2 regions of the Paenibacillus sp. FSL P4-0127 genome follow, and region 1 is predicted to be linked to the other one. Evidence: predicted binding sites of a transcription regulator. Region 1 holds the regulator's gene; the other holds the start of a gene.
What was found. Region 1 encodes LexA, which represses DNA repair genes until DNA is damaged. Its sites were predicted from a motif close to CGAACATATGTTCG; they were not measured.
Positions count from the first base shown of each region.

Region 2: NYE74_RS31660 (putative DNA modification/repair radical SAM protein) is a predicted target of LexA. The motif match lies at 1,952-1,965, and genes of this name have one in related genera.

Region 1 is NZ_JBBOWY010000001.1:4,504,614-4,512,403, forward strand. It holds gene metH (methionine synthase) at 1-1,394, opposite strand, end outside; gene NYE74_RS20370 (FixH family protein) at 1,579-1,983, opposite strand; gene NYE74_RS20375 (HAD family hydrolase) at 2,048-2,845, opposite strand; gene NYE74_RS20380 (hypothetical protein) at 2,900-3,436, opposite strand; gene NYE74_RS20385 (DUF896 domain-containing protein) at 3,450-3,623, opposite strand; gene NYE74_RS20390 (LysM peptidoglycan-binding domain-containing protein) at 3,890-4,174, opposite strand; gene lexA (transcriptional repressor LexA) at 4,666-5,292, shown strand; gene NYE74_RS20400 (hypothetical protein) at 5,397-5,558, opposite strand; gene glnA (type I glutamate--ammonia ligase) at 6,206-7,534, opposite strand; gene NYE74_RS20410 (MerR family transcriptional regulator) at 7,559-7,790, opposite strand, start outside.
Region 2 is NZ_JBBOWY010000002.1:1,182,037-1,189,826, reverse strand. It holds gene NYE74_RS31665 (TIGR03915 family putative DNA repair protein) at 1-607, opposite strand, end outside; gene NYE74_RS31660 (putative DNA modification/repair radical SAM protein) at 592-1,917, opposite strand; gene NYE74_RS31655 (ABC transporter permease) at 2,524-3,303, opposite strand; gene NYE74_RS31650 (ABC transporter ATP-binding protein) at 3,318-4,109, opposite strand; gene NYE74_RS31645 (ABC transporter substrate-binding protein) at 4,123-5,199, opposite strand; gene NYE74_RS31640 (aryl-sulfate sulfotransferase) at 5,234-6,685, opposite strand; gene NYE74_RS31635 (MarR family winged helix-turn-helix transcriptional regulator) at 6,699-7,508, opposite strand.

The DNA.
Region 1 (7,790 bases):
CCGCGTTCGTCGATCGTCCCTACGACCACGGCCGCCCCATATTTATGGATCAGCGGGACGACGCGTTCGAATTTTTCTTCCCCATCCTCAAGGTTAATGGAGTTAATAATCGATTTCCCCTGGCAGTATTTCAGCGCCAGGTCGATGACCTTCGGATCGGTCGTATCGATCATCAAAGGCACTTTCACCTTCTTGACGACCAGTTCAAGAAACTTCTTGATGTCCTCCGCTTCGTCGCGGTCCGGATCCTGAACGCACACGTCGATCACCTGGGCGCCGTTCTTCACCTGGGCCCGGGCGATTTCCGAAGCCTCTTCGTATTTGCCTTCCACGATGAGGCGTTTGAATTTTCGCGACCCCAGAACATTCGTTCGCTCTCCGACCAAATAAGGCCGATTTGCCGCTTCGACATAAACCGGCTCGATTCCAGACAACGCCGGAGGGTGGTCTCCGGCCAGCGTGCGCGGCCGGTATCCGCTCAGCTTCTGCGCCAGGGCGGCGATATGTGCCGGGGTTGTGCCGCAGCAGCCGCCCGCGACGTTCAGCCACCCCTCCTCGGCGAACGCGGCCATTTTCTGGGCCAGCGATTCCGGGGATTCGTGGTATTTGCCGTTTTCATCCGGCAGTCCAGCGTTCGGGTGGCAGCTTACCGCGGCTTTCGCAATGCCGGAAAGCGTGCGGATATGATCGCGCATAAATTCCGGGCCGGTGGCGCAGTTCAATCCAACCGAAATCGGCTTCAAATGCTCGAGCGAAATATAAAACGCTTCGATATTTTGCCCGGCCAAAGTCGTACCCATCGGCTCGATCGTTCCGGAAATCATCAGCGGCAGCTGTTTCCCCGATTTTTGCAGCGCCCGCGTTATCCCGATACTTCCGGCTTTCACGTTCAGCGTATCCTGGGACGTTTCCAGCATCAGCGCATCCACGCCGCCATCGATCAGGGCGATGGCCTGCTCCTCGTAGCTTTCGGTTAATTCGTCGAAGGTGACCCCGCCGGTGACGGACAGCGTTTTGGTCGTCGGACCAAGTACGCCAACGACATATCTCGGATGGTCCGGCGTACTGTATTTCTTCGCGGCCTCTACGGCTAGCTTTGCCGCCGCCAAATTCAATTCCCTTGCTCTATGGGATATATCGTATTCGGCCAGAACAACGGAGGTTGCCCCAAACGTATTCGTTTCTATCAGGTCGGCTCCGGCCGCCAAATATTGCTCGTGAATGCCTTGAATCACATCCGGACGGGTGAGAACGAGCATCTCGTTGCAGCCATCCAGCTCTTCCCCGCCGAAATCGCTCGGAACAAGGTTCTCCTGCTGGATCATGGTGCCCATGGCGCCATCAAGTATCAATATTCGTTCTTTTATTCGGTCTTCCAGGCTCGGTTTGCTCATGATCATGTCCCTCCCGTAAAACGTTAAGACTTAGTTTAACAGAATAAAGCGTTGAAGAAAAGAGAGGACAGGCGTATGAAATGTTGCAAAAAATGTTGCAAAAAACAAGCTGCCCTCATCTCAGCGGATGCAGGCAGCTTGATCGTTGTTGCGCGCGGGGCTTTTATGTAATGATCGATCGGCGTTACTGTACCGTAAACTGCTTGGACGGCATCGAATGTTGATCCCGTGCGGTCACATGGGAAATCACTTTATAGGTTCCCGGCTCCGCAAACTTGCGCTCGAGGACATAGGCGCCGTCTCCGGCGCTTTTTACCGTCACTTTGCTGTGCTCGGCGTTTTCGTCATCGGTGTTCCAAAATTCGAACGTAACCTCCTGCGCGTCATCGACGTTTTCCCCCCGATGCCCCACCTTGGCGGTAAACGTCACGGTCCCGCCGCTTTCAACGGTATCCGGCGTTACTTCAAGATCTACCCGGATCGGCTCCAGCGGTCCATTATCCACCGCCGCCGTTTCGCTTCGTCCGCAGCCGCCAAGCACCGTGATCAACAATACCATAACGGCGATCCGCCCGGCTTTTCCCTTCAATGGATTTCCCTCCTTTTCGCTTATTCCGTACATTCGTTTTGAGATTGGACGTTCGTACGCAAGCTTACGCCAATCGCGCGATAATTTCGTGCAGCTCGGACAAGTGCGAAATTTCGTAATCGGGCTTGATTTCGTCGCTAGGCTGTTTTCCGTCGCGATTGATCCATATGGCCGTCATGCCGACGCTGAGCGAGCCTTTGATATCGGTCGTCAGCTTGTCGCCAACCATAATCCCTTCGCCGGCATCGATCCCTAACCGTTCCAGCGCATGGCGGAAAATGGACGGATCGGGTTTGCCCTTGCCGAACTTGCCGGAAATGATGATCTCGTCAAAAAACGGCGCCAGCTCCGGCACGCCGTCGAGCTTCTCTTGCTGCAGGGCCGGGCAGCCGTTGGTCAGCAGCAGCAGCTTAACGGTTCCGTGAAGTTCCTTGAGCACTTGAAACGTTTCTTCGTAAACATGCGGACGGGCGCGGCGCTCTTTGGCGAACCGCTCCGCCAGTTCCTCGCCGAGCTGGTCGTTATCGACGCCGACGGCCAGCAACCCGCGCCGCCAGGACTCCTTGCGGTATACCGGGGCAAGCTGCTCCAGCTGGCGGAACTCCGGCTGCTCTCCGGCCGAAAACGTAGCCCATAGGCCTTCAAACGGATTAATCCCGATCATCTTCGTAAACGGATACGTTTCGTAAGACTCGTACAGTCCGCGTGCTTCCCGCCGCACCGCTTCCTCCAGCTCTTCCGGCTCGATTCCCGGAACCCGCTGCGCCGCGAACTCGCAGGCAGCGGCAAAAGCTTCCTTTACGCTGCGGTCATCCCACAGCAGCGTATCGTCCAAATCAAAACAAACAGCTTTAATCGTCATCGTTTCAACCTCGCTCCATGATCTCCCTATGGGGGCAAATGAACAACGCATTCCTTATTCCTTGACCAGCTTCACGTGATGCGTGTTGGCATACAGTTCCAGCCGCGCGGCCATCGCCTCGGTGTCAAAGCGGTTGCGCGTCCGGTAAAATACCCATTTTGCATCCCGGATTTTCGGCTCAATTACGATTTTGTTCCGGCTTACGATGATTTTGCTGATATTTCCGGCATCCAGAGATTTGTCCCGGTTAAATTTCGAGGTGTAGAGCCAGCTTTTGTTGATGCGCAAATACGGCTTGCGGAGAAATATGGCGAGCGCCAGCACGGCGTAAAGGATGATCGTAATCCAATACATCATCGTATTCACCTCGGCCGAATTCCCGATGATGCCGACGCTGGCATAGAGCAGAGCCAGCAAGAACAGCACGATCGGCAAAATAAAGTTGCGCCCTTTGAAGACGTCGCCTTCCCCGTTAGGTCCCAAGACGCTTCTCGCGTTTCTTCCGCCCTGCCCGCTCCCCAAATTCGGGCCCTTTCCTTTTTTCTGCATCCGGAGCTGATTCCGCTCCACTTTCCGGTCAAACGAAGCCATGCATGTTCCTCCCCTATTTATCTACAATCTCGATCGATTCGAGTTGCCGGCGAAAATTTCTGCGGACATTCTCCAGGTATGTTTCGCGAAGCTGGGCTCTTTCCAGCATCTCGTCCTGCGTTAAACCTTCCGTTTTATGCTTGCGGGCCAGTTCGTTAATCCGCTTTACCAAAGCATCGATGTCCATATCTTCCTCCTGGATTCATTTACTATGCGCTCCGATGATTCCGGTTTAGCCGCACTTTGGCGGAACAAGCATCATGCAGGGCATTAATTCTTACTTTGACATGAGAAAAAGAGCTTGTCAAGGCGGCGGAAATCACTCCAGAACGCCAATGGCAAGCCCCTTTAGTTTATAGAAATGGTTTAAAAAGTCCGCTTTGACGACAGCCCCTTATAAACACGCGCTAACATATATAAGAAAATAACGATTTCCGTATGTTGTACGTATTGTCATTCCAAAGGAATGAACAAAATATCCCCCGCCTTAATCTCGCTAGAGTTCAACCCGTTGACGCGAATCAACTTCTTGATGTAGACGCGCGTGTCCGATCCTTGCGGCTTATGTTCAACCGCGATTTCCCACAATGTATCCCCGGGCAGAACAACGACTTGCTCAAGCTCCCGCTCCGGACGGCCGGAATCGGAGGAGGCGGCAAATGCCGTTACCACGCCCGTACAAGTAAGGCTCAGCACCAGAAGAAAAACGGCAACCTTGGCGAGGCTGTGACGAAACATCGAAATATGTAGTCTTCTCTTTGCGGGACGAGTAAAAGAAGGTTGGTCATAGATGCTTCTATAGGTAGTGTATCTTGGCATAAATTCATCACTCCAAACAAGCGTTCTTATTAATGCCATTACTATAACACGAACATTTGTTTGATTCAACACTTTTTTCGAACAATTGTTCCCTTTTTTCTTTAGTGCGAGTTTAAAAAGTCAGTTATTCAGCACCGAGAAAGTTGGTTGAAGCCGTGGACGTTAGGAGCTTAGCGTTCGTTTTGGGTACGTGAACACCTGAATGCTTCCTTAGGAACATGCTTCGGAAGCATATGCTAGAGCCCGGCTGAATTCAAGATTCGACGTCGAAACCGCTTCATAATCCGCTTCGTGATCAAAAGATTACTTTTTGATTTCTTTTTAAAGCTTACTTTTAGAACTAATGTTTGTGCGAACGGAAGTTCTGTGTTATAATTTTTCCAAACGTTACTAAATGGGGTTGATCCGATATGTCAAAGATATCCAGCCGGCAACAGGCCATTCTGGAATTTATCCGCAATGAAGTTCGCGCCAAGGGATACCCTCCCTCTGTCCGGGAGATTGGGGAAGCTGTAGGACTTGCCTCCAGCTCTACGGTTCACGGCCATTTGGACCGGTTGGAGAAGAAGGGGCTGATCCGCCGCGATCCGACCAAGCCGCGTGCCATCGAGCTGTTGAATCAGGAAGAATCCGAGAGTTTCAATAACTTCGCTCAAACCGTCGCACGCGTTCCCGTCGTGGGCAAAGTCACGGCCGGTGTTCCGATTACCGCCACGGAGAACATCGAAGATTACTTTCCGCTGCCGGATCATTACACAAGAGACGGAGAAATCTTCATGCTCTCCGTAGTTGGGGACAGCATGATCGAAGCCGGCATACATAATGGAGATTACGTGATTGTCCGCCAGCAGCAGACAGCGAACAACGGGGATATCGTGGTTGCGATGACCGAAGACGACGAGGCGACGGTCAAAACCTTTTACAAGGAGAAGGACCATATTCGTCTGCAGCCGGAAAATCCGACCATGGAGCCGCTGCGTCTGAAGCACGTGACCATCCTCGGTAAAGTGGTGGGCTTGTTCCGGGATCTGAACTGATTCATTTTACGGCAATGAAAAAAGGACGAAGCAGAACAGTCTGCAGCGTCCTTTTTTCCACTTGAAATTTTCATCGGAAAAGGGATGATGCACCCCTCCGTCCGCTAGTCCCAATCCAAATCCGGGAAATAAGGCATCGTTCCGTAGCCGGATTTTCCCCGTCTGCCTCGCATTCCCCATCCAAACCCGAATCCCGCCCGTTCGGAAACCCACCACTGTTTCAAACGATACCGGCGCCGCTGATATCTTTTGAGTGCGGTAACCATTTCATTCAACCTCCTTATATCTATAAGGTATCCAATCGCTGAATAAAAAACGGCATAATTACAGTTTCCAAAATATTCTAGTCCAATAAACGGACTCGCCAGGCCGGTTGATGGAAAAAGTATGAACTGCATAAGATTATTTTTTATCTTAACCCGTTGCGCTGAGCCTTCCAGTGTGATGGTACTTGGATCGAAGGAGGATCTCCGGTCCGGCTCTAACAACATAAGGACAAAAAACGTCGTTATTCCGGCGAAGTCCGTCAATTTGAGAGAAAGAGAGACAATTTATGCCGCTATTTTCCCCCGCCCTCGAGAAAATGCTGCATTCCGGACGGTTCACAGGTCAATAAGAACAAAAAATGCCGCTAATGGGGATAAATATGCCTGGGTCCGGATGATAAGTACATAAAGTGCCGCTATTTTGAAGGTCAACGGTGTATCGTTCCACCCGACGGTTAGCCGTACCATCCAACAGGTTGGTCATTCTACTCGACAGGTCAGCCGTTCCACCCGACAGGTTAGCCGTTCATCCGGCGCAAAGTCGTTCCAGCAGCAGGCTGTTAAGCGTCGATATCCTAGGCTGAGCCCATTATTGCCCGCAAAAAACAAAAATCCCCTGAGGCCAACGGCCCCAAGGGATTCCTCAATTAATACAGCGTCATGTACTGATCGCGTTCCCACGGATGTACTTGCGTGCGGAAAATATCCCATTCGATTTCCTTCAACTCGTAGAAATGGGTCAAGGCGTGATCGCCAAGCGCCTCGGAAATGATTTCGCTGCGGAGCAGCTCGCCAAGCGCTTCCTTCAGATCGGCCGGCAGGCTTGGAATGCCTTCTTCGACGCGCTCTTCCTCGGACATCACATAGATATTGCGATCGACCGGTTCCACCAGCGGAAGCTCCTTCTTGATGCCATCCAGGCCCGCTTTGAGCATCACGGCAAGCGCCAGGTAAGGATTGGCCGCCGGGTCAGGGTTCCGCACCTCGACCCGGGTGCTGAGGCCGCGGGAAGCCGGAATCCGGATCATCGGGCTGCGGTTGCTGGAAGACCAGGCCACATAACACGGCGCTTCATAACCCGGAACAAGGCGTTTGTATGAGTTGACCGTCGGGTTCGTGATCGCCGCGAACGCGCGGGCGTGCTTCAGAATGCCGGCCATGTAATGACGGGCTTCCTTGCTCAGGCCAAGCGGATCGCTTTCCTCATAAAACGCGTTCGTATCCCCTCTAAACAGCGATTGGTGGCAGTGCATCCCCGAGCCGTTGACGCCGAACAGCGGCTTCGGCATAAACGTGGCATGCAGGCCGTGCTGACGCGCGATCGTTTTGACGACCAGTTTGAACGTCTGAATCTGGTCGGCCGCTTTGACCGCATCCGCATATTTGAAGTCGATTTCGTGCTGGCCTGGAGCCACTTCATGGTGAGAAGCTTCGATCTCAAAGCCCATCTCTTCCAGCGTCAGCACGATTTCGCGGCGGCAGTTCTCGCCAAGGTCCGTCGGCGCCAGGTCGAAGTAGCCGCCTTGGTCATTGAGTTCCGTCGTCGGATTGCCTTTGTCATCGGTTTTGAACAGGAAAAATTCCGGTTCCGGACCAACGTTCATCGAGGTGTAGCCCATTTCCTCCGCTTCCTTCAGCACGCGCTTCAAAATGGCCCGCGGATCTCCGGCAAACGGCGTGCCATCCGGCATATACACGTCGCAAATCAGGCGGGCAACGCGATCTTCAGTCACCCAAGGGAAAACCACCCAGGTATCCAGATCCGGGTAGAGGTACATGTCAGATTCTTCGATACGAACGTAACCTTCGATGGAAGAGCCGTCAAACATCATCTTGTTGTCGAGCGCTTTTTCCAACTGGCTGACCGGAATTTCCACGTTTTTGATCGTACCGAGCAAGTCGGTAAACTGCAGGCGGATAAAACGTACATTTTCCTCTTTGGCAATGCGCAAAATATCTTCTTTGGTGTAACTCATGAATTACCTCTCCCAACATTTAGATTATTTTTTGAAAAAGCGGGACAGCTCGCCTTGGATCAGGGAAACCTGATTCGGCTTGCTCCCGGTGACCAACTGCTGCTTCAGCATGCGGTAAAGCTGAGAATCGGTCATTTCTTTCCGCTTCTCTTCCGTGTCCTTCGTGATCACCGTCGCCTCCTGGGATTCACGTGACATCGGATTCATCACCTGCTTGATGCCGGCGATATTAACGCCTTTATCAATGAGACCTTTA
Region 2 (7,790 bases), on a different contig from region 1:
CGTCGACGTCCACGATCTCCGCTTTCCCTGCCCCCGCTTCCTCCGCACGGTGAATGAGCGCCTGTCCGTGGGTTTTGTCGTAAATCATAAAAGACTCCTTCCGGTAGCGGTCGCAAAAATGCGCGGCCAGCAGCGGCAGCACCCGGTTCTTCGGCTCAATGACCGAGACCAGCGTCTCGCCATACACCGAAAAGCGCACGAAGCCCATCAAGGCATGGCTCTCCGTGTTCAAATGCCGCACCGCCTTGCGCAATCGGTGCACCGTGTTCTCCGTCAGCATATCCATCACCGCCCTCCCATGCTTAAAGCCCAGCCGCAGGAACCGGTAAATCAGCAAATCCTTCTGCGGATCGCAGGTGAGAAAGCCGCGGCGGACAAGCTCTTGGGCGGCCGGCGATATTTTTTGCCCGATGGCCGCGTACACCCTGTTAGCCTTCTCCGGACAGGTTTCCACCCAGCGGGTTACAAACAGAGTATACTGCGGATCAGCGTCCGAACGCAGGTCGACCAAATCCTCCTTCCGCACATAGCTCTCAAACACGCAGCTCAGCAAGCCGTCAAAGCTGCCGTCGTAAGCGTAAGCCGCATCGCTTATCCAAGCAGCCATGGGCTTAGCTCCTTCCCGGCCTGCCCCGCCAGCTCCTCGTCCGAAAACAGCGACAGCTGCTCCACCTTCGGCTTGGGCAGGAACATATCGATTTCTTTGCGGGACAGCAGCGACCTGAGGATTGTGCTTTCGTTCACTTTCAACCCCTCAAGCCGCCGGCCTGAGCAGATGATAAAATATTGGGCCCGTTTGAGCACGACGCCCAGCTTCTTTAAGCCGGAAAAATCCAGCCGCGCCGTTCTGCGCGCCGCCACGATCCGCTTGGCGCTGCGAACGCCGATGCCGGGCACGCGCAGCAGCTCTTCATAAGGGGCTTTGTTGATCTCCACGGGAAACCGTTCGATATGATTGAGCGCCCAATGGCACTTCGGGTCCATGAACAAATTGAAATTCGGGGTGTGCTCATCCAGCAGTTCCTTCGCTTCAAAACCGTAGAAACGCAGCAGCCAGTCGGCCTGGTACAGGCGGTGCTCCCGCAATAGCGGCGGCTTGCTGCCGGGCGACGGAAGCAGCGAATGCTCCGCGACCGGGGTATACGCCGAGTAATATACCCGTCTCAGCTCGTATTTCCTGTACAGCGCCTCCGTTAAGGTTAAGATCCTAAGATCGCTGTCCGGCGTCGCGCCTACGATCATCTGGGTGCTTTGTCCGCCCGGCACAAACCGGGGAGCGTGGCGGTATTTGACGAGATCGGTGCTGTTCTCCCGAATGCCCTGCCGGATCGCGGTCATCGGCCTCAGGATCGCTTCCTTGCTTTTGTCCGGGGCTAACTGGTGCAGGCTGTCCTGTGAAGGCAGTTCGATGTTCACGCTCATCCGGTCGGCCAGCAGGCCCAACCGGGAAATCAGCGCCGGATCGGCGCCGGGAATCGCCTTCACGTGAATATAACCGCCGAAATGATATTTCCGGCGCAGCAGTTCCAGCACCCGGATCAGTTGTTCCGTCGTGTAATCCGGATTCCGCATGATGCCTGAGCTGAGAAACAGACCTTCTATGTAATTGCGGCGATAAAAATTTATCGTAAGCTCCGCCAGCTCCTCCGGGGTAAACATAGCCCGGCGCGTATCGTTGGAGCGGCGGTTCACGCAGTATTTGCAATCATAAATACAGCTGTTCGTCATCAGCACCTTCAGCAGCGAAATGCATCGTCCGTCCGCGGCAAAGCTGTGGCAGATCCCCGAGCTGACGGCGTTTCCCAGCGAGCTGCCTCCACTGCCCCCGCCGCTCCCGCGCTCCGCCCCGCTGGACGAACAGGATACGTCATATTTGGCCGAGTCCGTCAAAATGGTCAGCTTGTCATACACATCCATACGCTATGGCCTCCCTTTTGACAGCATTATATTGCGAACACACGTTCTTGTCAATGATTAAGACCGCCGAAGTCCGAAGGAATTCGTTCCGGCGGCCCCTGTGAGTCCCTGTGCAGTTCCTGTGCGGTCCCTGTGCTGTTCCTTTGCAGTCCCTGTGCAGTCCCTTGCAGTTCCTGTGCAGTTCCTTTGCAGTCCCTGTGCAGTCCCTTGCAGTCCCTTGCAGTCCCTTGCAGTCCCTTTGCACTCCCTGTGCAGTCCCAGGCAGTTCCTGTGCGGTCCCTGTGCGGTCCTTTTAATGTACAAGCAGGTCTCTAGCGGAAATAAAGACAATTTATGGCCTTATTCTGGGATTTCACCCCTTTTACTCAAAATAGAGGTACTTTAAGTCGTTATTCGGGAATTAAACCAGGAAATATCGCCCGTTTGACGCCATATCTCAAAAATAGAGGCAAAAAAATCCCCTATTTAAACTGTGCCCCCTTTTTTCACAAAAATAAGACCCATATTTGTCGTTATCTCAGGACATACACAAATACACGGGCCATCTGTTCCCCTCGGACCCCCACAATCCTGGAAAAAAGCCGCCGCCCCGTCTAAGCTTTCGGTTTACCTTCTTCCGGCCGGCGCGGTGCCGATCACCCCGTAACGCCACAGCACCCTGCGGCCAAACCAGCCGAACAGCCGGTCGGTGGCAAATCCCATCAACCCCAGGCTGAGCAAACCGACAAAAATCCAGTCGGTACGGAAGAACAGCCGGGAGTTCCAGATCAGGTAACCGACGCCTTCGTTCGCCGCGATCATCTCCGCCCCGACGATCGCCATATACGAGGTGCCCATCGCCAATCTGACGCCGGTGAAAATATACGGCGCGGTCGCCGGCACGATCACGTGCCGGACGATTTGCCACTCCGAAGCGCCCATGCTGCGGGCCGCGCGGATTTTGTCCTCCTCCACCGCCAGCACCCCCGTCAGCGTGTTCATGATGACGATAAACAGCGTCGCGTACAAAATCAGCGCGATCTTCGACTGCTCGCCGATGCCGAACCAGACGAGAAACAGCGTGATGAAAGCGATCGGCGGAATAAAGCGGATGAAGTTCAGCAGCGGTTCGGCAAAACGGCGGATAAAATCCACCTTGCCGATCAAAATGCCGAGCGGGATGGCGATCAGGCTCCCCAGCGTCCAGCCGCTGAACACCCGGTAGAAGCTGATCCCGATATATTTCGGCAGCGAGCCGTCCCGCAGCAGCTCCAGCGCTCCCGCCGCCGTATCCGCCGGCCCGGGCACCACCTCGGGACCGTAAAGCCAGGCGCCGCCTTGCCAGGCGGCCAGGATGAACAGCCACAAGAAGAGCAGGCCGACCCATTTCTTTTTCAGCCATGTCATAAGATTCGCCCTTTCTATTCGTCAAAATGAGCTTGAATCCGCCGGTAATACTCGTAAAATTCCGCCGCGGACACGTCGCGCGGATAGGCGAGCGGAATCTCGTAGATTTGCGAAATGTTGGAAGACGGGCCCGAAGACATGATGCCCACCCGTTCCCCGAGCAGGATCGCTTCCTGAATGTCGTGCGTCACGAAGACGATCGTTTTGTTTGTCTGCCGCCAAATGCGCACCAGCTCCTTCTGCATCGTCCGGCGGGTCATGGCGTCCAAAGCCCCGAACGGTTCATCCATGAGCAAAATTTCCGGATCATTGGCCAGCACGCGGGCCAGTTGAACCCGCTGCTTCATGCCGCCGGACAGCTCCTTCGGAAATTTATCCCCGTGGCCGGCCAGCCCGACGAGCTCCAGATAACGGTCGGACACGGCCCGGCGCTCTGGCTTCGCCACCTTTTTCATCTTGAGCCCGAACTCGACGTTTTGGCGGACGGTCAGCCAGGGAAACAGCGAGGAATCGGCCTGCTGAAACACAACCGCCCGATCCCGCCCGGGCCGGTCGACATCCGCGCCGCCAACCCGCAGGCTGCCGCTCGTTTTGGAGATGAAGCCGGCGATCATGTTCAGCAGTGTCGATTTGCCGCAGCCGCTGGGCCCCAGCAGGATAAAAAACTCGCCGCCCCGGACGACGAGGTCGACATCTTTGATAATGTAGTGAACCTCCCCGCTCCCCGCCGGACGCTGATCGCTATAGCTCTTGCCCAGCCCCGCGATCGTAATCGTGCGGTTCTGCGAAACCAATGATACGGACATGCCCTTCCCCTCCTTACGGTGTAATCGTTACGCGATCCGGTAAAACCTCGCGCAGAAATTCCAGCTTAATTTTATCCTTCAGTTCAAAATCTTTTTCGATAATTCCGTTCTCCACCATATATTTTTTCTGCCTTGTCAAACTGTCATAAGCGGCCTCCGTAAAATCGACGTTCCAATTTAGCACTTCCAGGTCTTTAAGCGTAGACTCCCGTGGCTGCTTGACTTCCTTATACAAAATGTCCGCGACCTCCTGCGGATTTTCCTTGACGAACCGCGAGGCTTCATCGAGGGCGCGCAGGAAATTCGCCACCGCTTCCGGGCGCTCGCGGATCAGCGCTTCCGGCGCTACGATCTGGCTGCCGATCCGCACCTTCGTCTGCGACATGTCGGTCAGCTGGCGGACCCCTTCGGCGGCCTCGAACTTCGCCACCAGCGCCGCGCCGCTGACCCAGACCGCGTCCACCTCGCCTTTTTTCAAAGCGATATACGCTTCGTCCGAGCCGCCTTGCCCGATCAGCTTAACGTCGTCCAAGGCGAGGCCGTGTTCGGCCAAATATTCGTCCCATAAATAGGAGAGAAAAGTCCCGCGCAAAAAGCTAAGCTTCTTCCCTTTCAAATCCTCTGGTTTGCCGATGTCGTCCCGCACGAACAGCTTCCACTGCTTCGCGTTTTGTTCGGTCGAGGTGCCGGTCGAGGCGATGATCGCAAACTCCCCTTTGCTCACGGCGTTCAAAATCGGAAAATCGGCGCCCCAGGCGATGTCCGCCTGCTTGATGAACAGCGAGTTGATGCCTTCCGCCGGCGTGGCGAAAGTGACCAGCTTCGCTTCAATGCCGTGTTTTTCAAAAAAACCTTTGCTTACCGCCATGCGCAGCACCGGATTGGTCGAAATGTCGGCGATATTCAAGGTAACGGGGGCTTGCTTCTGCCGGTCTTGCCCCCCGCCGCTCCCGGCGCCCGCGGCCTGCACTGCCGCCTGGGACCCCTCCTTCGCCGAACCGCAGCCGCTTAAGACGAGCAGCAAGGCCGCAAATAGCCAAATAATCAGGCTCGGCACCGTTTTTGCCTTCGTTTTTGAGGATATGGCCATACGTGGTCGCTCCTTTCTTCTATGTGGATTCCCGTTAAGACGGATCCGCAGCCGCGCGCGGCCGTTCATCAAACCGGGCGACGCAAAGCGCGCCTTCGCCGTAGGAGACGGTCCCTTCCACGGTGACGACCGAATCCGTGCCTTTCCCCGCGGCGCCGGGCACCCGGAAGCTGGTCACGTCGAGCGGCTCGATTGCCCGTTCCTCGGGATGCGGAAGCTGCGGCACCCAAGTGTAAGGAACGCGGTAAGCGCGGTAGACCATGTTGGAGTTCCGCTTGTTTTTGTACGGGGAAATATATTCCCATACGAGCTCATGCTCCCGCGTCACCTCGAAAATCCGCCCATCCGCTCCTTCCGTTATCAGCGTGTTGCCGTTCGGCAGGCGCTGGGCGGAGCTGATGTACGGGCTGTAGAAGCGGTAGGAGTCGAGCGGCGCCTGAAATCCGGCTTCCGTCGGCGTATACTGCCAGACGATCTCCAGGGTGACCGGATCGATTTCCAGCACGCGCGAGTGGTCGCGGACGGCGTTTTTCTGGCCGGTCGGTGACGCTGGATTCGGCAGCCCGTAACCCCCCCAGCCGCCGTTGTCGAATACGAGCAGATTACCTTCGCCGGGCAGACCGCGCGGGATGAGATGGGCGTGATGCTGGCCGATGATCCACTCCAGATGGTTGACCTCGGGCGCCGAATAATCCGGTCCCAGCTTCCAGACAAGATTTCCGCTTTTTTTGTCGATGATCGCGATGATGTTGCTTTCCCGGGCGTCCCAAATGATGTTGTCGGGATGAAAGCGCTCGTCGCCCGCGTCGTAATGACGGTTGGGTCCGAGCACCGACATCGAGTTGATATGCATCCAATCCCCGGCCTCATTGCCGAAAAAGCGGGTATTCGGTTCTTCGCGCAGCACTTTTTTCGCCGCATCGTCAAAACCCAGCTCGTCAAAATGCTCGTGGCAGTTCCATTCCCAAACGATGTTGCCTTCCCAATCGACCTCGATAATGGAGTCGTCCAGCAGCAATTTATCGGAAATTTTCGGGTTGCGCACATTTTTGTGAACCAAAATCAGCGTGTTGCCCCCCTGCGTTTCGGGCTCAAGTCCCGGCACAAAATAACCTACCGGATTGCCGGCCCGCTGATAGTCGTGATGGGCTCTCGCCATCCACTGCGGCTCATGCCCGGGATCTTCGATCCATTCGTGGCGGTTGAAGCGCCAGACTATATTGCCTTCCCAATCGACCTGAACGAGATCGGCCTCATCCTGGAACCCGTGCTGCGGATCGCGTTCGGCCGTGCTTCCGAGCACATATCCTCCGGGCAGCAGCTTGTTGGGAAAACCGCGCAGCCCCTGCCACAGCCGGATTTCTCTCCCGTTCATATCGATCAGCAGCGCGCCTTGTTCGGCCGCCTGATAAATCGTGTAGCCGCCATAAGCTTTCTCCGGCTTGTAAATCGTTGCCCCTGTCGGATAAATCGTCGGATGCCCCATGTTCCCCACTCCTTCAATAAGATAAAAATCTGCTCCGGATCTGGTTCTTGTTACGGTTATTGATCTGGTCCTGGCCTTGATCGTGATTCTGATTTTGGTCGTGATCCTGGTCGTGATCCTGATTCCGATTCCGATCCCGATCCCGATCCAGGTCCCGGACCTGGTCATGGTCCTGAACCTGATCCCGATTCCGATCCTGGTCTTGGTCCTGACCCCGATCCCGATCCCGATCCTGGTCCTGGCTCTGGTCCTGACCCAGTTCCTGCTTCCGGCCCAACTGCAGCTCCTGGTCCGCGCGCTTACTGCCTTCGCTCGGCTTTTGTCCGGCATTGCTCTCCGCCAGCGCGTTCAGCGTACCGGAGAAATGCTCCAGATTCCCGGTCAGCTTTTGGAAAAGGCCGGCCATTTGGTTCAGCTCCTCCGGGGAGAAGCCATCGAACAGCAGCGTGATGCACGCCGCGCCGATATTGCGGTTGCGGGCCATCATTTCCCTGCCCTGCTCCGTTATATCCAGCCATACCGTTCTCCGGTCGAGCGTCTGGCGGACCCGCCGGGCGAACCCTTTCTGCTCCAGCTTGTCGCACAGCCCCGTTACGGCCCCGGAGGTGAAATCGAGTTCCTCCGCCAAATCGCCAAGCCGCTGCGGCCCTTCCCGGATCATTTTTTGCATGACCAGCAGTCCGGGAAGCGCAATCCCTTCAACTTCCACTTTGTCCCTTTCCTTCACAAACCGTCTGACCATTTTGCGGAACAGCCAGTCGGCTTCCTCCAGCAGTTCCCACTCCGCATGACAACCGGATATGCGTATCACCTCCTTCGGCAAAAATAAAAGGCCCCCAAAAGTTCCCTCAACAGGGAACCTCCGGAAGCCTTTGGCGGTCCAATCGGCTGCAGTCCGAAGCGTATCTTAGACTTCTCTTAGCGCTAAGATAATGAGCTGTGAACGATTTTTCATCATATTAAACCAATTATTCTTACCAGTCAAGTATGAATTAAAGAAAGCTGGTCTACGGCCAGGGACATACTAACCCAAGGCTATGCCACATCCTGCGAAATGCAAAAGGGCATACGAATTTCGTCGAAATTCCCCGAAATAGGCGGCTCA